Regions from separate parts of the Streptomyces clavifer genome, predicted to be linked through region 1. Evidence: predicted binding sites of a transcription regulator. Region 1 holds the regulator's gene; the other holds the start of a gene.

Evidence for each region. Region 1 encodes HspR, which represses chaperone genes until heat shock. Its sites were predicted from a motif close to TTGAGNNNNNNNNNCTCAA; they were not measured.
Region 2: lon (endopeptidase La) is a predicted target of HspR. The motif match lies at 3,699-3,717, and genes of this name have one in related genera.

Annotation. Positions count from the first base shown of each region.
Region 1 covers NZ_CP107793.1:3,584,161-3,594,794, forward strand. The annotation lists gene clpB (ATP-dependent chaperone ClpB) at 1-619, opposite strand, end outside; gene OG927_RS15445 (pyridoxamine 5'-phosphate oxidase family protein) at 799-1,200, shown strand; gene OG927_RS15450 (Rieske (2Fe-2S) protein) at 1,301-1,621, opposite strand; gene OG927_RS15455 (5'-nucleotidase) at 1,618-1,872, opposite strand; gene OG927_RS15460 (helix-turn-helix domain-containing protein) at 2,025-3,005, shown strand; gene OG927_RS15465 (helix-turn-helix transcriptional regulator) at 3,168-4,172, shown strand; gene OG927_RS15470 (heat shock protein transcriptional repressor HspR) at 4,218-4,664, opposite strand; gene dnaJ (molecular chaperone DnaJ) at 4,666-5,856, opposite strand; gene grpE (nucleotide exchange factor GrpE) at 5,950-6,600, opposite strand; gene dnaK (molecular chaperone DnaK) at 6,597-8,450, opposite strand; gene OG927_RS15490 (sugar transferase) at 8,748-9,419, shown strand; gene OG927_RS15495 ((Fe-S)-binding protein) at 9,512-10,634, shown strand, end outside.
Region 2 covers NZ_CP107793.1:5,038,841-5,049,474, forward strand. The annotation lists gene OG927_RS22225 (HAMP domain-containing sensor histidine kinase) at 1-1,026, opposite strand, end outside; gene OG927_RS22230 (response regulator transcription factor) at 1,023-1,760, opposite strand; gene OG927_RS22235 (spermidine synthase family protein) at 1,993-2,673, opposite strand; gene OG927_RS22240 (nucleotidyltransferase family protein) at 2,772-3,611, opposite strand; gene lon (endopeptidase La) at 3,740-6,181, shown strand; gene OG927_RS22250 (polysaccharide deacetylase family protein) at 6,287-7,051, opposite strand; partial or broken gene OG927_RS22255 (lysozyme) at 7,191-7,361, opposite strand; gene OG927_RS22260 (MarR family winged helix-turn-helix transcriptional regulator) at 7,528-8,025, shown strand; gene OG927_RS22265 (hypothetical protein) at 8,093-8,878, opposite strand; gene OG927_RS22270 (sensor histidine kinase) at 9,246-10,634, shown strand, end outside.

The sequences.
Region 1 (10,634 bases):
CGATGAGCACGGGGTTGTTCTTCGTGCGCCGCGACAGCACCTGCACGACGCGGCGGATCTCCTGGTCACGGCCGATGACCGGGTCCAGCTTGCCCTCGCGCGCGGCAGCCGTGAAATCCGTACCGAACTTCTCCAGGGCCTTGTACTGGCCCTCGGGGTCGGGAGTGGTCACCCGGCGCCCTCCCCTGCTCTTCTCGAATGCGTCCAGCAGCTTCTTGGCGCCGGCTCCCTGCCCGTCGAGGATCTCACCGCTGCGGCCGCCCTTCGCCGCGACGGCGATCAGCAGGTGCTCGGTGGAGAGGTAGTCGTCCCCGAGCTCCTTCGCCCGCTGGGCGGCGTCGGAGATGACGGCGAGCAGCTCACGGTTGGGCTGGGGCGGTGCGACGGTCGATCCGGTAACGCTGGGCAGCGTACCCAGCAGCCGTTCGGTCTCGGCACGCACGGCCGCCTGGTCGGCGTCGACCGCGGCCAGCAGGTCGACGATGTTCGCGTTGTCCTCGCCCTCGAGCAGTGCGAGCAGCAGATGCGCGGGGGTCAGATCGGGGTGTCCGTCCTTGACGGCCCTGCCGGTGGCCGCGTTGAGGGCGTCCCGGCTCCTGTTGGTCAGCTCGGCGTCCACGGGCGCTGTCTCCTCCTCGTTCTGGTGCTTCACGGAACCATGACTCGCACAACGGGTACAAAGTTGAGTCTATTCCACTCAAGCCTGAACGCACACCTCCGCACGCCGGCCGCTCACCTCCGGACACGCGCCGCACACCCCGCCACGCGCACCGCGGCCCCCGTCTCTAGGCTGACCCCATGCCCGACGTACGCAACCCCGGCCCCGAATACCTCGCCTTCTGGCGGGAGCGCCATGTCTGCACCCTGACGACCCTCCGGCCCGACGGCACCCCGCACGTGGTGCCCGTCGGCGTGACGTACGACCCGGAGACCCTGCTCGCCCGCGTCATCACCGACAAGCACAGCAGGAAGGTCGCGCACATCCTGGCCGCCGGCCCGGAGGGGGCACGGGTCGCGGTCTGCCAGATGCAGGGACGCCGCTGGGCGACCCTGGAGGGCCGCGCGGCAGTGCGCACGGAGGCGGAGCAGGTGGAGGACGCGGTACGCCGTTACGCGGAGCGGTACGAGCGCACTCCGGCACACAATCCCGACAGGATCGTCATCGAGATCGCCGTGGACCGGGCGCTCGGCAGAGGCTGACCCGCGTCCGGACAGCACAACGGCGCCATCGTGTTCAGGTCACGATGGCGCCGCTGTGTGGGGGAAGTGCCCGAACGATCTGGAACGACGGGGGAATCGTTCAGGCACTGCGGGGGGTGGCGGAAATGGCTTCTTGTTCGAACAGCTCGTGGTCACGCTGATCGAGATTGACGAAAATCATGCCGTACCTCACGGCACAGCGGACCGGTTGCGGAGCGCCACGGGGCCGGCGAAGACAGCGATAGGCGCGGATATCGTCATCCGTTTCCATCACGACGACAATCGGTTCTCCGAACAGGGTGACCATCAACGAATCGCCCTGGCGGGTAAGTGCCGTGAGCAGATCGATGAAATGCCACCCTGAGCGATAGGCCGTGGCCATCTCCCGCCGGAAAGTGCGGTCGTCCGGTGGGGTGGTCATGCCGCAGTGCCGGTCGGAGCCGCACCCCACGTGATGTCACCGGATGCCGCGCCCCAGGTGATGTCACCCGAGCCCGCACCCCACGTGATGTCACCGGATGCCGCACCCCACGTGATGTCACCCGAGCCCGCACCCCACGTGATGTCACCGGGAACGACCGTCGCCTGCTCGGCCGGCGCAGTCCCCCCGGCGATGTCGTGGACACCCAACGCGCCGTAGGCCAGGGCCCCCACGAAAGCTGTGGCAAGCACCGAGCGAAGCATTCGCTTAGACATTTCGGCTTCGTCCTCACTTGATGGATTCATCTCCCCCGCACTCAAGACGATGTCTCACGCGGACACGCAAGCACCACTGGATCGATGCATCATGTTCTTGCACGTACAGGAACATGGGGGGTGGAGATATGGATACAAGTGACTCAAAAGGTTCACATCGGCACGGGATCACCGAACTGTGCGATGCGGGACAGCACCTCTATGCAAGTGCATTGCGGTCCGGTCGCATACCGCGATCGGAGGTGGAGCCCGCTCCGTGCCTGATGGACTTCGCCCTGCTCCACCCCGACCCGGACGACGCCGACTGGCTACGCCCCGTGCCGCCCTCGGCGGCCCTCGCCCAGCGGCTGCACCCCATCGAGAGGGAGATCCAGGAGCGCAGACGCCACTCCCTGCAGCTGACCGAGTCCTTCGAGCCGTTCATGGACATCAGCGCGCAGGATCCGCCGACGACGCACGCCATCACCGTGCTCGAGGGCGGCACGCGCATCAACGCGGCCATCGACGTGGCCACCGCGGAGTGCCGCACCGAAGTGCTCACCGTGCAGCCCGGAGGCGCCCGGAGCGAGGACATCCTCAGCAAGGGGCTGGAGCGCGGCACGGCCGTGGTGAACCGCGGCGTCAGCATCCGGACGCTCTACCAGCACACGGTCCGCCATCATCACGGAACCTTCGCCTACGCGGAACGGCTCGCCGAAGGTGTGGAGATCCGCACCCTCGAGGAGCTCGTGCAACGCATGCTCATCTTCGACCGCACGGTCGCCTTCATCCCCGCACAGGACGACCTGACGGTCGCGCTGGAGCTCCGGCACCCGGGCCTCGTCTCCTATCTGATCGCCGTCTTCGAGCAGCTCTGGCAACGCGCCACCCCCCTGCTGGAGGACGTCCCGTACACCCCGACCCCCGCAGGGATCAGCGGAGTCCAGCGCTCCATCGCCCAACTGCTGGTCGAGGGACACGTGGACGACTCCATAGCCCGCAGGCTCGGCATGAACGTCCGCACGTGCCGTGCGCACATCGCCAAGCTCAACGCGGCTCTCGGAAGCGGCAGTCGGGCGCAGCTCGGCTACCTCATCTCACAGTCGGGCATCCTGGACCGGAAAAGCTGACGGCGGTGTCCCGTTCGCACGAGGCGTCGCCACCCGATGACGGGCGGACTCCACCCGGCATTCGGGCAGAGCCCCCGGAGCACGGCACACCCACACTCCACCCGGCCACTAGGCTCGCGCCACCGGCAACTTGTTGCAGTGCACAGAGCGGGGGGCTCCCAGATGGGGACAGAAACGGCGCAACCGCCGCACCGCCACGGGCCGAGAGAGCTCTGCGCTCCCGGACTCGCGCTGTACGAACGGGCACTGCGCCAGGGGCGGATCGCCCGTTCGGACCTCGCCGCCGCACCGTGCCTCACCGACGCCGCGCTGGTCCAGGCCGATCCCTGGGACGAGGCCTGGCTGCGCCCCGTACCGCCGTCCGCGGCCCTGGCCCGTCTGCTGCAGCCGCTCACACGTGAGATAGACGAACGCATCGAGCGGACGCTCGAACTGACCCGTTCACTGGCGCCGCTGACCGCCATAGCCAACGGTGACCCCCATCTGGCCATCACCATGCTGGAAGGCCCCGAGGCGATACGGACGGCCATCCAGGACGCCACCTCCCAGGCCACGGACGAGGTCCTCACGGCACAGCCGGGGAGCACCCGGCCCCAGGGCACCCTCCGGACGGCCCTGGACAACGCCGTGACGGTCATCGCCCGGGGCGCCGGGCTCCGTCACATCTACCAGCACCCGGCGCGCTACAGCAGCCAGGTCAGGGACTACCTCAGCAAGGTGCCCCCGGAGGCCCTCCAGGTGCGGACCACCGAGCTGACCGTGGAGCGGCTCCTCATCTTCGACCGCACGGTGGCCTTCATCCCCGCCACTCCCGACCGCAGCTCGGCACTGCAGATCCGGCACCCCGCGCTGGTCCGCTATCTCGTCCAGGTCTACGAGGTCCTCTGGGCGCAGGCCACGCCCTTCACCCAGCACCTCCCGACGACCGCCCCCGGGGTCCGGGTGACCGCCGTCCAGCAGAGCATCGCCCGGCTCCTCAGCCAGGGCCACGTCGACGACGTCGTGGCCCGCAAGCTCGGCATCAGCGTCCGCACCTGCCGCTCCCACGTCGCCAAGCTCATGCAGACCCTGGGCGCCACCAGCCGCACCCACCTCGGTGCCCTGATCGTGCAGTCCGGCATCGTGGACACCGCCGCGAGCACACGGACAGGGCCCGCCCCGGAGTGACGCACTCCGGGGCGGGCCCTGTCCGGCCGACTCAGTCCGGCCGGCTCAGTCCGTCGGCCTCTTCGGGCGCCAGACGACCAGCGCGCTGGTCTGCTGCACGTCCTGGTACGGCACCAGGTCACGCCGGTAGGAGGCGTGCACCTGGGCCTCGCGCTGCTGCATGGCCACGGCCGCGCCGTCCACCGCCGCCGAGAGCTCGGCGACGCGCTGCTGGAGCGCGGCGACCTGGTTCTCGAGCTCGATGATGCGCTTGATGCCCGCCAGGTTGATGCCCTCGTCCTGCGACAACTGCTGCACCGTGCGGAGCAGTTCGATGTCGCGGGCCGAGTAGCGCCTGCCCCGCCCGGCCGTGCGGTCGGGCGAGACCAGCCCGAGGCGGTCGTACTGGCGCAGTGTCTGCGGGTGCAGGCCCGAGAGCTGGGCCGCGATCGAGATCACGTACACCGGTGATTCATCGGTCAGCTGGTACGGATTGCGTCGACGGCCGTCCATCTCAAGCTCCCTTCGCAGCCTGGAACAGCTCCGCCCGCGGGTCCTCCCCCGCGGTCGCCTTCCGGTAGGCCTCCAGCGCTTCCTGAGCGTCCGCGCCGAGATCCTTGGGTACGGCCACCTCGACGGTGACGAGGAGGTCGCCCCGGGTGCCGTCCTTGCGCACGGCGCCCTTCCCGCGAGCCCGCATGGTACGCCCGTTCGGCGTGCCCGCCGGCAGTTTCAGGGTGACCGGGGGTCCGCCGAGCGTGGGCACCTTCACCTCGCCGCCGAGCGCCGCCTCCGTGAAGGTGACGGGCACGGTGACCGTGAGGTTGTCCCCCTTGCGGCCGAACACCGGGTGCGCGTCGACGTGGACGACGACGTAGAGATCGCCGGCCGGTCCGCCCCGCTCGCCCGGGCTGCCCTTGCCACGCAGCCGGATCCGCTGGCCGTCCAGCACCCCGGCCGGAATCCGGACCTGCATGGTGTGCGCCGACTTCGCCCGGCCGCTGCCCTTGCAGACCTCGCAGGGGTCCTGGGCGATCAGGCCCCGGCCCTTGCAGTCCACGCAGGGGTCCGTGAGCGAGAATCCGCCACCGCTGCCGCGCGACACCTGACCGGTGCCGACACAGGTCGGGCAGACCCTCGGGGTGCCGTTCTTGTCGCCGGTGCCCGAACAGGCCTTGCAGGGGGCCTGGCTGGACATCCGCAGCGGGACGGTGGCCCCGTCGACGGCCTCGGTGAAGCTGAGCGTCACCTCGGACTCGATGTCCTGGCCGCGGCGCGGCTGGACACGGGTGCCCGTGCCGCCCCGGTTGAACAGTCCCCCGAAGACGTCTCCCAGGCCGCCGCCACCGGCGCCGAAGCCGCCGGCTCCGCCGCCCTGGCCACCACCCGGGGCACCGCCGAAGAGGTCGCCCAGGTCGAAGTTGAAGTTGCCGCCCGCGCCGCCGGGACCCGCCCGGAAGCCTCCGTTGCCGAAGAGCGCGCGCGCCTCGTCGTACTCCTTGCGCTTCTTGGGGTCACCGAGGATGTCGTTCGCCTCGGAGATCTCCTTGAAGCGCTCCTCCGCCTTCGCGTCACCCTTGTTGGCGTCCGGGTGGAACTCGCGTGCGAGCTTCCGGTACGCCTTCTTGACCTCGGCGTCGGTGGCGTCCTTGGGGACGCCGAGAACCTTGTAGTAGTCCTTCTCGACGAAGTCCTTCGTACTCATCGACGTCCCTCCTTCCGGACGATCGGCCGTGCGGCCGGCCCCGTGGCCGGCCGCACGCCCCGTCGGTGTTCACCGCAGTGGTCGGACTGGACGTCAGACCTCTTCGGTGCCACCGCTCTCCTCGTCGTCTGTCTGCTCTTCCTTCGCGGCCGCGGGCGTGGCACCCGGCTGCGGTTCCGCCACGGCCACCCGCGCGGGGCGGATGGTGCGCTCCCCGATGCGGTACCCCGGCTGCAGAATCGCCACGCAGGTCGTCTCGGTGACGTCCGGCGCGTACGAGTGCATCAGGGCCTCGTGGATCGTCGGGTCGAAGGGCTCGCCCTCCTTGCCGAACTGCTGGAGGCCCAGCTTTGCGGCCACCGTCTCCAGCGATTCGCCGACCGACTTGAAGCCGCCGACGAGCTCGTTGTGCTCCCGCGCGCGGCCGATGTCGTCGAGCACGGGCAGGAGGTCGGACATGAGGCCCGCGACGGCGAGCTCCTTGACCGTGACCCTGTCCCGCTCCACGCGGCGGCGGTAGTTCTGGTATTCGGCCTGGAGCCGCTGGAGGTCCGCCGTGCGCTCGCTGAGCGCGGTACGGACCTGGTCCAGCTGAGCTGTCAGAGCCGCTGTCTGCTGTACGTCCCCGGCCGGGGCCGCCGCCTCCTCCTCGGAGGGGGTGGCGGCCTTCGGCTCGACTTCGTCGGAACTGGCGCCGGAGGGGACGTCAGGCTTCTCGTCGAAGCCCGGAGTCTCCTCGGTCACGCCGCACCGCCCTTGGTGTCCTTCTCGTCGTCGACGATCTCGGCGTCGACGACGTCGTCGTCGGCCTTCGCGCCGGCGCCGCCCTGGGCGTCCGCACCCGGCGTCGCACCGTCGGCCTGGGTGTTGGCGTACATCGCCTGGCCCAGCTTCTGGGAGACGGCCGCGACCTTCTCGGTGGCGGTACGGATCTCGGCGGTGTCCTCGCCCTTGAGCTTCTCCTTCAGCTCGGTGAGCGCGGTCTCCACCTCCGTCTTCACGTCGCCGGGAACCTTGTCCTCGTTGTCCTTGAGGAACTTCTCCGTCTGGTAGACGAGCTGCTCGCCCTGGTTGCGCGACTCGGCGGCCTCGCGGCGGCGGTGGTCCTCGTCCGCGTACTGCTCGGCCTCTTCACGCATCCGGTTGACCTCGTCCTTCGGCAGCGAGGAGCCACCGGTGACGGTCATCTTCTGCTCCTTGCCGGTGCCGAGGTCCTTGGCAGCGACGTGCATGATGCCGTTGGCGTCGATGTCGAACGCGACCTCGATCTGCGGCACACCGCGCGGGGCCGGCGGCAGGCCGGTGAGCTCGAACATCCCGAGCTTCTTGTTGTACGCCGCGATCTCGCGCTCGCCCTGGTAGACCTGGATCTGCACGGACGGCTGGTTGTCCTCGGCCGTCGTGAAGATCTCGGAGCGCTTGGTCGGGATCGTGGTGTTGCGCTCGATGAGCTTGGTCATGATCCCTCCCTTGGTCTCGATACCGAGGGACAGCGGGGTCACGTCGAGGAGCAGGACGTCCTTGACCTCGCCCTTGAGGACACCGGCCTGGAGCGAGGCGCCGATGGCGACGACCTCGTCCGGGTTCACACCCTTGTTGGCGTCCTGGCCGCCCGTGAGCTCCTTGACGAGCTCGGCGACGGCCGGCATACGGGTCGAGCCACCGACGAGGACGACGTGGTCGATCTCGGAGAGCTGGATGCCCGCGTCCTTGACGACGTTGTGGAACGGCGTCTTGCAGCGCTCCAGCAGATCGGCGGTCAGCTGCTGGAACTGCGAGCGCGTGAGCTTCTCGTCCAGGTGCAGCGGGCCCTCGGCCGACGCCGTGATGTACGGGAGGTTGATCGTGGTCTCGGTCGAGGACGAGAGCTCGATCTTCGCCTTCTCCGCGGCCTCGCGGAGACGCTGGAGAGCCATCTTGTCCTTGGACAGGTCCACGCCGTGCCCGTTGGCGAACTGCTTCACCAGGTGGTCGACGACGCGCTGGTCCCAGTCGTCACCACCGAGGTGGTTGTCACCGTTGGTGGCCTTCACCTCGACGACGCCGTCACCGATCTCCAGGAGGGACACGTCGAAGGTGCCGCCACCGAGGTCGAAGACGAGGATCGTCTGGTCGTCCTTGTCGAGCCCGTACGCCAGCGCGGCGGCCGTCGGCTCGTTGACGATGCGCAGGACGTTGAGGCCCGCGATCTCACCGGCCTCCTTCGTCGCCTGGCGCTCGGAGTCGTTGAAGTACGCCGGGACGGTGATGACCGCGTCGGCGACCTTCTCGCCCAGGTACGCCTCGGCGTCGCGCTTCAGCTTCTGCAGGATGAAGGCGCTCATCTGCTGCGGGTTGAAGTTCTTGCCGTCGAGCTCGATCTTCCAGTCAGTGCCCATGTGGCGCTTGACCGAACGGATCGTCCTGTCGACGTTCGTCACTGCCTGGCGCTTGGCGACCTCGCCGACGAGCACCTCGCCGTTCTTGGCGAAGGCGACGACGGACGGCGTGGTCCTGGCGCCTTCGGCGTTGGTGATGACGGTGGGCTCGCCGCCTTCGAGAACGCTGACGACGGAGTTAGTCGTGCCCAGGTCGATGCCGACCGCACGTGCCATTTCGATTCCTCCAACTGACTACTTGAGTGGATCTGACTCAAGGATGCATGACACCAGCCCCGGAGTCAAAGGACCTGAGCCACATCGACTCAACTAAGGTGCTCACACCCATCCTGAGCTGGTCTTTTATCTTGCTCATACGCTGCTGTGGCCGACTCGACCGGACGCCGCACCCGCGACACCCCGCACTCCCGTCGCGCCACACACCCCCGACCCACCATCGCATCGTGGGATCGTTCTGTCACAAAATGCAGCGAGACGGTCATAACGGCACGTCATGGATCCCGGGCAGGTGCGATGCAGCACGCGAAGCAGACCGCGGTACACAGGACCACGCACCCCGCCGCGACGCTCGCCGCGCAGGCGGCCTCACGCGCCGCCGAACTGGTCATGACCCGCCTGGCCGCCACGACGGTCAAACGGAGTCTGGACCTGGCACTCGGCTCCGTCCTGCTGGTCCTGGCCGCCCCCGCGCTCGCCCTCGGCGCGCTCGCCCTCACACTCAGGGCGGGCCTGCGACCCGGAGGCGTACTGAGCCGCGAGATCCGCACGGGCCTCGGCGGCCGCACCTTCGAGCTGCGCTCACTACGGACCCGGAGGCTCCGGCTCGACCTGCTGTCCCGGCTGCCCCACGTCGTACGGGGGGAGCTCTCGCTCGTCGGCCCGGCCCCGCGGGCGCCCGACGATCCGGAGGTCTGCGGTCCCGCCGCCGGCCGCTGGCGGCGGGAGGTCCGCCCGGGCCTGACCGGCCTGGCCCAGGTGCGCGCCCGCTCCGGAATGCCGTGGGACGAACCCGCCCTGCTCGACGCGCACTACGCGGAGCATCATGGGACAGGCCTCGACCTGGTGATCCTGGCGCAGTCCGTACACATTCCGATGCGTGCGGCACTGCGTGGAGTGGCCCACCCGGGAAAGGCTCACCTGAGCGACACAGATCACCGCCTGCCCGGCTACAGCGTGGCGGAATAAGTGGATAGTGTCAGCACAGACTGATTAAGTTACTGCTTAGTAATCGCTTGTACGTGCTGGATCCCACCCTCGCAGGCCCGAGGAGCCCCCAAATGCAACTCGCCGCGATCATCGTGTCGCTGGTGCTGACCGTCGTCGGCGTTGCGCTCATCGCCCGAGCCGTCGCGCAGATCTACCGGTTCGTCCGCATCGGACAGCCGGTCCCGGCAGGCAGCCGCACCGACAACCCCAAGCAGCGCACGATCACCCTGGCCAAGGAGTTCCTCGGCCACACCCGGATGAACCGGTGGGGCATCGTCGGCTTCGCCCACTGGTTCGTCGCCATCGGCTTCCTGACGCTGCCACCGACCCTGCTCCAGGCGTACGGGCAGCTCTTCCAGGCCGACTGGGTGCTGCCGATCGTCGGCGGCTGGCTGCCGTTCGAGATGTACATCGAGTTCATCGGCATCATGACCGTGCTCGGTATCGTCACGCTGATGGCCATCCGGCTGCTGAACCTGCCCTCGCGGGCCGGCCGCAAGTCGCGCTTCACCGGCTCGATCGCCTGGCAGGCGTACTTCGTCGAGTACATCATCCTGATCATCGGCCTGGCCATCCTGACCCTGCGCGGTCTCGAGGGCGCGATCCACCACGTCGACGGCTACGAGGCCTCGTACTTCGTCTCGTATCCCCTGGTGCTCGCCTTCAAGGGGCTCGCGGTCGGCACGCTCCAGAACCTCATCTACTTCACCGCCATGATCAAGATCGGCACCTCGCTGATCTGGATGATCACGGTCTCGCTCAACACCAACATGGGTGTCGCCTGGCACCGCTTCCTCGGCTTCCCGAACATCTGGTTCAAGCGGAACGCCGACGGAGAGGTCGCGCTCGGCGCGCTCCAGCCCATGACGTCGGGCGGCAAGGAGATCGACTTCGAGGACCCGGGCGAGGACGACACCTTCGGTGTGTCCCAGGTCGAGCAGTTCTCCTGGAAGGGCATCCTCGACTTCTCCACGTGCACCGAGTGCGGTCGCTGCCAGTCGCAGTGCCCCGCCTGGAACACGGGCAAGCCGCTCTCCCCGAAGCTCCTGATCATGTCCCTGCGCGAGCACGCGCACGCCAAGGCCCCGTACCTGCTGGCCGGCGGCGGCAAGGACATGGAGGGTAACGAGCAGGCGAGCGAGGAACAGCTCAAGGACGTCCCCGCCGCCGCCCTCGCGGAGGCCGAACGCCCCC
Region 2 (10,634 bases), 1.5 Mb from region 1:
ACGGACCGATTCGGCCACGCCGATGTGGCCGCCGTGCATGTCCACCGCCCAGCGGGCGATGGCCAGCCCCAGTCCCGTACCCCCGTCGCTCCCGGGGCCGTGCGGAGACGGGATCTGACCGCGGTTGAAGCGCTCGAAGACCCGGTGGCGCTCCGCCTCCGGGATTCCGGGACCCTCGTCGATGATCTCCAGCTCGAGCGATTCGGGCTGGGCGCCCCGTCGCGCCAGCACCGTGACGCGGCCGTGCGGGGGACTGTGTTTGACCGCGTTGTCGATGAGGTTGGCGACCACCTGGTGCAGTCGTTCCGCGTCCGCGTGCGCCGTCAGTTCGGGCGGCGACACGTCGAGGTGCAGATGGACGTCCGTACGGGAGTGGTTCCCGGAGCCGGACGAGAGCTGCCGGCGCGAGGCCGCGAGATTGGCCTCCTTGAGCACGCCGGAGAGATAGGGCCACACCTCGAAGCGCCGCGCCTTCAGCGTCACCACCCCGTTGTCCAGCCGGGAGAGGTCCAGCAGGGTCTCCACCAGCCGGCCCAGGCGTTCGGTCTGCTTCAGCGCGGTGCGCATGGTCTCGGGATCGGCGGCGGACACCCCGTCCACCACGTTCTCCAGAACGGCTCTGAGTGCGGCGATGGGCGTGCGCAACTCGTGGGAGACGTTGGCCACCAGCTCCTTGCGGTGCCGGTCCTCCGCCTCCAGGTCGTCCGCCATGCGGTTGATCGTCTGCGCGAGGTCGCCGAGCTCGTCGCGCCGGCCGGCGCCGCTCACCCGTCCGGTGTAGTCGCCGTGCGAGATGGACCGGGCCACGGCCCGCATCTCGTCCAGCGGTGCGGTCAGCCCGTGCGCCACGAACTGCGTGATCAGCAGCGTGGCGATCACGGAGAAGACCGTGATGAACCGGAATTCGGTCCTGGTCCGCAGGGCCACGATCAGCAGTCCGGTCGTGATGAACACGGAGACGACGACGAGCGTGCCCAGCTTGGCCTTGATCGAGAACGGCCGCAGTCCGGAGCCGGGCCGCGTCATGGCGCGGGGGTCTCCAGGGCGTAACCGACTCCGTGGACGGTGCGGATCCGCTCCGCGCCGATCTTCCGGCGCAGGGCCTTGATGTGGCTGTCGACCGTGCGGGTCCCGGAGGCGTCCGCCCAGTCCCAGACCTCGGCCAGCAACTGCTCCCGGGAGAGCACCGCCCGGGGCGTGTTGGCCAGGCAGACCAGCAGGTCGAACTCGGTCGGCGTCAGGTGGACGTCGTCGGCGCGCACCCGGACACGGCGCTGCGCGTGGTCGATCTCCAGCTCGCCGAGACGCAGGATGCCGCTCCGCGGGGTCACGGCGGCCAGCGCGGCCCGCTCCACCCGGCGCAGCAGGACGTGCACCCGTGCCGCCAGCTCGCGCATGGAGAACGGCTTGGTCATGTAGTCGTCGGCGCCGACCCCGAGCCCGACCAGCATGTCGGTCTCGTCGTCGCGCGCGGTGAGCATCAGCACCGGCACGGGGCGCTGGGCCTGCACGCGGCGGCAGACCTCCAGGCCGTCGAAGCCCGGAAGCATGATGTCGAGCACCATCAGGTCGGGCTGCCAGGCCTCGGCCGCGTCCACGGCCGCCGGCCCGTCCAGTGCGGTCTGCACCAGGAAGCCCTCGGCCCGCAGCCGGGCGGAGATGGCGTCGACGATCGTCGGGTCGTCCTCGACCACCAGAACCCGGCGCTGAGCCCCTGGGGTGGCCGCGACGCCGTTGTGGGTGGTGTGTGTCTGTTCCATCGCCCCGCCCCTGCCCGTTCTCGCGGGGGCCATTCCCCCGGAGGCACGGTTATCGCTTGTGGATGTCGTCGGTGATCCCTTGTGCCGGTCAGCAGCGTAGAGGCAGAAGACGGCTCCCGGCTACGCAGGGTGTTGTCCGACGTGAAGGTGTTACCCCCGCGGAGGAGGCGGATCGTCGGCCTTGTGCCACTTGGCCCGTGGCCCGCCGGGGCCGTGCATACCGGGTGGGGGTTCAACGGCCCCGCAGTGCGAGATGGACCACGTCCGGCACACCTCGGGCAACCGCTACTTCTTCGGCCCGTACCGCGCGGAATCCGGCATTCCGCAGTGCCTCGCCGAAGGCCGCGGACGGCTGCGCGGACCACACGGCGAGGACCCCGCCGGGCGTCAGCCGGGCCCGGCAGGCCGCCAGACCGGCGGGTGAGTACAGCCCTTCGTTGTCCTCGGTGACGGTCCAGTCGGGCCCGTTGTCGATGTCCAGGCACAGGGCGTCGTAACGCTCCGTGGTCGTCCGGAGGTGCTCGACGAGGTCCTCCCGCAGGATCGCGGTCCGCGGATCGGCGAGGGCCGCGGCGGAGATCCTGCCGAGCGGCCCCTCCAGGTGCCAGTCCACGACGGCCGGCTCGCGCTCGACGACGGCGATCCGTCCCCAGCGCGGGTCCGCGGCGGCGCGGACGAGTGAGAATCCGACGCCGAGACCTCCGATGAGCAGGGCGGGATCCCGTCGGCCGGCCGGCAGTGCGGCGAGCGCCGCGTCGATCAGCAGCCGCTCGGAGCGGCCGTCCGAGGTGTCCATGAGGAAGCAGCCGTTGGCGATGATCTCGAAGTCGTCGCCGCGTTCACGGAGGACGACCTCGCCGAACGGCCCCTCGCGCCGGTCGAGTACCACGGGGCGGGCTTCTGCGCTGGGCATGGGCGAGGTCTCCGGTCTCCGGGCGGCGGCGCTCCTGATCCGGCCCATCCTTCCCGCAGCCGGCCCGCCGGGACCAGTGGATTCCCGCAGACTCACCCTCAGGGGCGGGGTGCCTTCACCCCGTGGACCGCGGTGTACTCGGCCGCCAGCCAGGGCCCCAGGCTCTCGATGAGCATCGCCAGTACAGCCGGATCCGGCGAAGGGGTGCGTGCTGTCCCGGCGGCGGCCCGGACCTGCGCCGCGCGTTCCGGGTGGTCCGGACAGAACCGTGCGAACAGCTCGGCGGACCGGCGCAGATCGCTCGTCCAGCCGCCCCAGCGGGGCATGACCAGCGTGAACGCCGTCCGGACGAGACGGCGGGCGACGCCGCGGCTCAGCCGCAGGCGTGCCTCGTCCGTGACGGCCTCGGCGGCCATGGTGCGCCACCGGGGGAGCGCGAGTGCCAGGTCGCCGTTCGTCTCGCGGGCGAGCAGTGAGGTGGGCCGGTAGCGCGGCAGCTGCGCGGCGAGGTCCGGGCCGATCAGCGGGGTGCAGAGGCAGGCGACGAAGAATCCTCCGTCGTGGCGCTCCACCTCGCCGAGCAGGGCGCCGGCGGAGTCGAGGAGCAGGCCGACCCCGTCGATCACCGGGAAGGCGGCGTCCAGGGCGGCCCCCGCCTCCTCGCCCACCGTCCGTTCCGCGCCGGTGGGGGCGTCGTGCAGGGCGACGAGGAGATCGAGGTCGGAGACACCGGGAATGGCCGTGCCCCGCGGAATGCTGCCGTAGAGGTAGGCGCTGTGCAGCCGGGTCGCGCCGAACGTACCGACGATGCGGTCGCGGGCCGCCTCGACCACCGGGACGAACGGCCCGGGCACGCGGTCGAGGGCGCCTTCGCGGAGGATCGTCCCGTCCGGCGCGAGGCCCTTGTCCGTGTCTTCGCACGCAGTCGCTTCGTTCATCTGCGGATTCTCGCAGGCGCTGCCCCTCGAAGTGGGTGATCGCTCAGAGCGAACGCGACGGGGGGAACATCCGGCGGCTCCCTGGCATTGAGTCCGTATAGCTCAACTTACCTGCCGAAGGGGAGATCATGACTGCCGAGTCCCATGCGTCCGAGGCCTTCACGCCGGTCGACCTGCCCGTGCTGCCCCTCGACGACGAGGTCGTGCTGCCCGGAATGGTGGTGCCGCTCGACCTGTCGGATGCCGAGGTGCGCGCCGCCGTCGAGGCGGCACAGGCCGTCGCGCGACAGGGCGGCGGCAAGCCCGAGGTGCTGCTCGTGCCGCGCATCGACGGCAACTACACGGGGACGGGTGTCCTGGGGACCGTCGAACAGGTCGGCCGGCTCTCGGACGGGGACCCGGGCGCCCTCATCCGGGCCCGCGACCGGGTGCGCATCGGGGCCGGCACCAGTGGCCCCGGGAACGCGCTGTGGGTCGAGGGCACCAGGATCGACGTGTCCGTCCCGGACCCCCTGCCGGGCTCCGCCGCCGAGCTCGCCAAGGAGTACAAGGCGCTCGCCACCAGCTGGCTGAAGAAGCGGGGCGCCTGGCAGGTCGTGGACCGGGTGCAGCAGATCGATGACATCTCCGCGCTGGCGGACAACTCCGGATACTCGCCCTTCCTCACCACCGCGCAGAAGGTGCAGCTGCTGGAGACCGTGGACGCGGTCGCCCGTCTGAAGCTCGCCATCCAGTGGCTCGGCGAACACCTCGCGGAGCAGGACGTCGCCGAGTCCATCGCCAAGGACGTCCAGGAGGGCGTCGACAAGCAGCAGCGCGAATTCCTGCTGCGGCGCCAGCTCGACGCCGTACGCAAGGAGCTCTCCGAACTCAACGGGGAAGCCGGTTCCGGCGACGAGTCCGACGACTACCGGGCACGCGTCGAGGCCGCCGATCTTCCGGAGAGCGTCCGCGAGGCCGCCCTCAAGGAGGTCGAGAAGCTCGAGCGCGCGTCGGATCAGAGCCCCGAGGGCTCGTGGATCCGCACCTGGCTGGACACCGTCCTGGAACTGCCGTGGACCGAGCGGACCGAGGACGCGTACGACATCAGGGGCGCCCGGGAGATCCTCGACGCCGAGCACGCCGGCCTGCACGACGTGAAGGAGCGCATCACCGAGTACCTCGCGGTGCGCAAGCGGCGTGCCGACCGCGGACTGGGTGTGGTCGGAGGCCGGCGCGGCGGTGCCGTGCTGGCCCTGGTCGGGCCGCCCGGCGTGGGCAAGACCTCGCTCGGCGAGTCCGTCGCGCACGCCATGGGCCGCAAGTTCGTCCGCGTGGCGCTCGGCGGTGTCCGCGACGAGGCGGAGATCCGCGGCCACCGGCGTACGTACGTCGGCGCGCTCCCCGGACGCATCGTCCGCGCCATCAAGGAGGCCGGTTCGATGAACCCGGTGGTCCTGCTCGACGAGATCGACAAGGTCGGCTCGGACTTCCGGGGCGACCCGGCCGCCGCTCTGCTCGAAGTGCTCGACCCGGCGCAGAACCACACCTTCCGCGACCACTACCTGGAGGTGGAACTCGACCTCAGCGACGTGGTGTTCCTGGCCACCGCCAACGTCCTCGAAGCCATCCCGGAGGCACTGCTCGACCGCATGGAGCTGGTCCGGCTGGACGGCTACACCGAGGACGAGAAGGTCGTCATCGCCCGCGACCACCTGCTCCCGCGCCAGCTGGAGCGGGCCGGCCTGGAGGGCGACGAGGTCGGCCTCGACGAGTCCGCGCTGCGCAAGCTCGCCGGTGAGTACACGAGGGAGGCCGGCGTACGGAACCTGGAGCGGGCCGTCGCCCGGCTGCTCCGCAAGGTCGCGGCCCAGCACGAACTGGGCGACCGCGAGCTCCCGTTCACGGTGACCGACGAGGACCTGCGGGGCCTCATCGGGCGGCCCCACCACGTTCCCGAGTCCGCCCAGGAACCGGCCGAGCGCCGTACCGCGGTGCCCGGCGTGGCCACCGGCCTCGCGGTGACCGGGGCGGGCGGCGACGTGCTGTTCGTCGAGGCGTCGCTGGCAGACCCGGAGACCGGGGCGTCCGGACTGACCCTCACCGGCCAGCTCGGCGACGTGATGAAGGAGTCCGCGCAGATCGCGCTGAGCTTCCTGCGGTCGCACGGGGCGGAGCTGGAGCTGCCGGTCGCGGACCTGAAGGACCGCGGCGCGCACATCCACTTCCCGGCGGGCGCCGTCCCCAAGGACGGTCCGAGTGCGGGCATCACGATGACGACGGCACTGGCCTCGCTGCTCTCCGGGCGGCTCGTCCGCACGGACGTGGCGATGACGGGTGAGGTGTCGCTGACCGGACGTGTGCTGCCGATCGGCGGTCTCAAGCAGAAGCTGCTGGCCGCGCACCGGGCCGGCATCACCACCGTGGTGATCCCCAAGAGGAACGAGGCCGACCTGGACGACGTCCCGGCCGAGGTTCTCGACACCCTGGAGGTCCACCCGGTGACCGATGTCCGCCAGGTCCTCGAGATCGCCCTCGCTCCGGCCACGGCCACGGCCAGGACCGGGGACAGGATCCCGGCCGCGGCGTAGGCGCCACGCAGTGACGGGCGCGGCACCACGGACACGGCCGGTACGGACGGCCCGTCCCTCCCTCGCGGGAGGGGTGGGCCGTTCCGCGTACCCGTGCGGAGCGGGTCACGGGCGGTAGACGGTCCCCGGCTCCGGCTCGGCGGGGGCCATCAGCTGAGGCACGGTCACGAAGGTGTAGCCGCGCTCCTTGAGGGTGTCGATGATGCCCGGTACGGCGGGGACCGTGCCCTTGTAGATGTCGTGCAGCAGGATGATCCCGTCCTTGCCCGCCTGGTCCAGGATCCGCTTTCTTATCAGCGCGGAATCGTTGGTCGAGTAGTCCTTGGCGGTCGCGCTCCACAGGATCTGCGCCAGCCCGAGCTCCTTGCTGATCGTGGAGACGGTGTCGTCGGTACGGCCCTGCGGCGGGCGCATCAGCCGGGGCCTCTTCCCCGTGATCTCCTCGATGGCGAGCTGGGTCCGCTCCAGCTCGGCGCGTATCTCGTCGGGCTCCTTGTCCGTCAGGATGCCGTGTGTCCAGGTGTGGTTGGCGACCTCGTGCCCCTCGGCAGCGATCCGGCGCACCGTGTCCGGGTGCTTCAGGACATGGTTCTTGCCCAGCAGGAAGAAGGTGGCCGGCACCTTCTTCTCCTTGAGGACGTCCAGGAGGCGCGGGGTGTCCTCGGCCGGGCCGGCGTCGAAGGTCAGCGCGATGCACTTCGCCTTCCGGCAGTCGACCGGGCCGAACGATCCCTTGGCGTCGGCGGCGGCGCCGCCGCGGGCCGTCGCGGGGGCCGTGGTCTCCGTGGAGCAGCCGCTCAGCGTCAGAGTGAGCACGGTCACAAGAGCGGCGGCCAACCCCGCACCGGACGACGTCGTCTTTCCATGCACAGCAGGTCACTCCCCAGGGCCGGGCCGCACACCGGCGGTGCGGAACGGTGTGACTATACATAGCGCGTATACGCTCAGTGCATAGCGGGGTCGGGGCGGAGCTCCGCCGGGCGCGGGGCTCGCCTCCGGGGGCCGGTCGTCACAGGGGGGATAAGCCGTTCGCGAGCGCCTGCGCGCGGTCGAGGGCGTCGTTGATGTGGTTGTGGTCGCCGGCCGTCGGGCCGGACGACGTGTACTGGCACATCGCACGGCGGTCCCAGCCGGCCGGGAGTTCGCCGACCGTGCTGCTGTAGCGCGCCACCCGGAGGGGTTTTTCGACGTCCGTGCCACGGCGTCCGTGGTGTCAGCGACGCCACGCGCGTAAACCCCTGCTCCGGAAGGGGCCCGGCACCTGCCGGAGGTCTGATCCTGCGAAATACTGGCGGAGCTGCGGTGATGGCCGGAGTTGAAAGAGACTTTCATCGGCAGGAAAGCGTATGAGGAGTGCTGACGTGCACGGGAGCGGAATCGGGAGTGGGCCCGGTGCGGCGGCCGGGAGCGGTGTGGACCACGAGTTCCTCGCGCTGGAGCGGGAATTGGCGGTCTTCCTGCGCCGGGCGCGTGCCAACTCCGGTGAGATGGCGCGTGAGGTCCACCCGGACCTGGAGTCCGCGGCCTACGGCCTTCTCGTCCGGCTGGAGTCGGCCGGGCGGCAGCGTGCCACGGATCTCGCCGCCTACTTCGGTGTCGGCAAGGCGACCATGAGCCGTCAGCTGCGGGCCCTGGAGGTCCTCGGCCTGGTGGCGCGCGAGGACGATCCGGCGGACGGCCGCGCCTCACTGGTCCACCTGACCGGCGAAGGCCTCGTGCGCTTCCGCAGTGTGCGTGACGCCCGCCGCGGACGCTATGCCCGCAAACTGGCGGACTGGGACCGGGCCGAGGTCGCCGAGCTGGCGAGACTGCTGCACCACCTGAACGAACGCGCCGAGGGCTGACGGCCGGCTGCGCGGGGCGGCCGGAGGCCGGTGGCAGCGGGGCCCGACGGCCTCCGGTCGGACCGGGTCAGAGCTCGACGAGGACCGCTGTCGCGTCGTCGTGCGTCTTTCCGCGGCGCAGGTACCTGCGGTCCGTGTCGGCCCGCTCCAGCTCCCGGACGCGGTCGATCAGCCCCTGTGGCCCCGCCTTGCGCAGCAGCCCCAGGGTGGCCGTCCAGTCGCCCTCCCCGAACGTCTCCGTCCAGCGGGACGCACCGTCGGTCAGCGCCGCGAGCGCCCGGACGTCCGCACGCGGAGTTTCGCCCGTCACCGCGCGTGAGACGACCAGGGGGTCGGCGGCGGCCGTGAAGAAACCGCCCTCCTTGTTCCGCGCGCGGGCGTCCGCGACGGCCTCGGAGGCGAGGGAGCCGGGCGGAAGCCGGTCGAGACGGTCGTCGACCACCGGCAGGACCGCTCCGTCGGGGGCCTCGAGCAGCAGGACCGAGTCGGAGAGCACCAGGTGCTCGACCACCCGTTCGTCCCACCGTGCCAGGACCACTGTCGCCTGGGGCGTTCGCACGTGAGAAAGGTCACACACCGAACGGTGGGCGGCGGCGGTGCGCCCGATGGACTCCGCGAGGACCTCCGTCAGAGTCAGATCCCGTCGCGAAGCGGACAGTTCGATCAGTGATCCGCCCAGTCGCGCGGTGAACCAGGGGACCGAGTGCACACACCCGTCATCGCCTGCCGGCGGCGTGACACCGTCGAGCAGGGCGAGGACACCGCCCTGGCCGGCGGCCGGGGCCGCAGTCGATGCCCAGTCCTCGTTGGGGCGTTGAGGGGTGCCCGGCTCAGTGGCGAGTTCGATGCGCATCCGGTCAGTCTGCACGATGGCTTCACGGACCCTCCATGATCCGGCCGTTGGCTCGAACCAGCAGGTCAGCAGGGTCCACGGGTAGGGAGGGTGGGGCTCCGTGCATATGCGGGCGGGCATCTTGCCAAAGCCTGGGCCGAACTTCCACCCGGCGGTCCAGGCATGCCAGGGGGCGCCCGTGGGGAGACTTGTTCGCCAACTCCGGAGTGATGTTCACTCCTTCGAGTGGCGGAGCGGTTGATGCGCGCCCCCCTCTCAAAAGCGCTGGAATGGTCGGAAGCCATACCAGGGGGGTCGGGGGCGCCCTTTCACATGACCGTGCGTCACCTCTGCTTCATGGGTGGACGAGTCAAGATTGCGAGCACCGGTGCAGAAGAAGCGGCCTCGGAGCAAGGACAGCACGCGTGAGGAGTCCGGGGCCATGCCTCCGGCAGCGGGTGCCGGAAAGCGGACCGTACGGGTGCGCAGCCGGCTCGTCGCCGGTGTCGCCGTCGTCGGCATCACCGTCGTCGCCGCGGGAGCCCCGGCGGCCCTCGGCGCGTCCTCCGACCTCAACGAGTCCCAGCGGCTGGTCACGCTCGCCGAGCTGAACCAGCAGGCGATCACGCTCGCGCACTCCCTCGCGGACGAGCGCGACAGGGTCACGGCGCACATCGCGGCCGGCCGTGACGACGACGACAAGGGCGGCAAGGACGGCGAAGGCGATCCCGCGGCCCGTGTGGACCAGCAGGTGGACGAGATCCGGGAGGCCGCTCCCGCCGCGCTGCGCCGCGACCTCTCCACCATCCCTGCGCTGCGCCGCACCGCCCTCACCGGCGAGGGCACGGCGATGGAGGCCCACCAGGCGTACTCAGAGGTCATCGCCAAGCTCCACGACCTCGCCGACGAGCTGGCCGAGAAGACACCGCCGCGGGCCGCTGAGGCCACCCGCGCACCGCTCGCCCTCGGTGGCGCCGTCGAGCAGGCGTCCGCCACCAGGGGCCTGCTCCTGGCCGCGCTCGCCGTGCCCGGCACGCAGCAGGCCGAGCCGCAGATCGACCCGTTCACCGGTCTGCCCGTCCAGAACCAGGACGAGGGCGGCAGCGAGGACGACCGCAACCGTGACGAGCTGAGCGCCGCCGCCCAGCAGACGCGCGTGCAGGAGCTCGCGTCCCTCGCCGAATTCGACCAGGCCGCCGCGCCCGCCGCCCGCGACAAGCTCGCCTCCACGGTCACCGGCCCCGAGATCAACAGCGCGGAGAAGTACCTCACCCGGCTCACCGACCGCCCCGAGCTCTCCGACACGGACCGTGCCGTGGACGCCGGGAAGGTGAGCGCGGCACTCTCCGCCCGTATCGACCGGATGCGCAGCGTCGAGTCCGCTCTGGGCACCGCCCAGGTCAAGCGCTTGGAGCAGTTGCGCGACGACGACGTCACCGCGCTGGAGCTCCGGCTCGCGCTGCTCGGGGGCTGTCTGCTGATCGCCGTCGGCGTCTCCACCGCCGTCGCCCGCACGCTCACCCAGCCGCTCGCCGTCCTGCGGATCGGTGCCGGCCGGATCGCCGCCGAACCGGAGACCGCCGAACCGGTCCGCTACACCGGGCGCAACGACGAGTTCGCCCAGGTCGTACGGTCGATCAACGCCGTGCACGGCAAGCTGCACGCGCTGCAGCAGGACGTCACCGGCCGCTCCGAGGGCCTGCGGACCGAGCGGTCCGGACTGGTCGCGGACCGCGAGACCCTCACGCTCCAGCGCGACGAACTCCAGGTCCAGGTC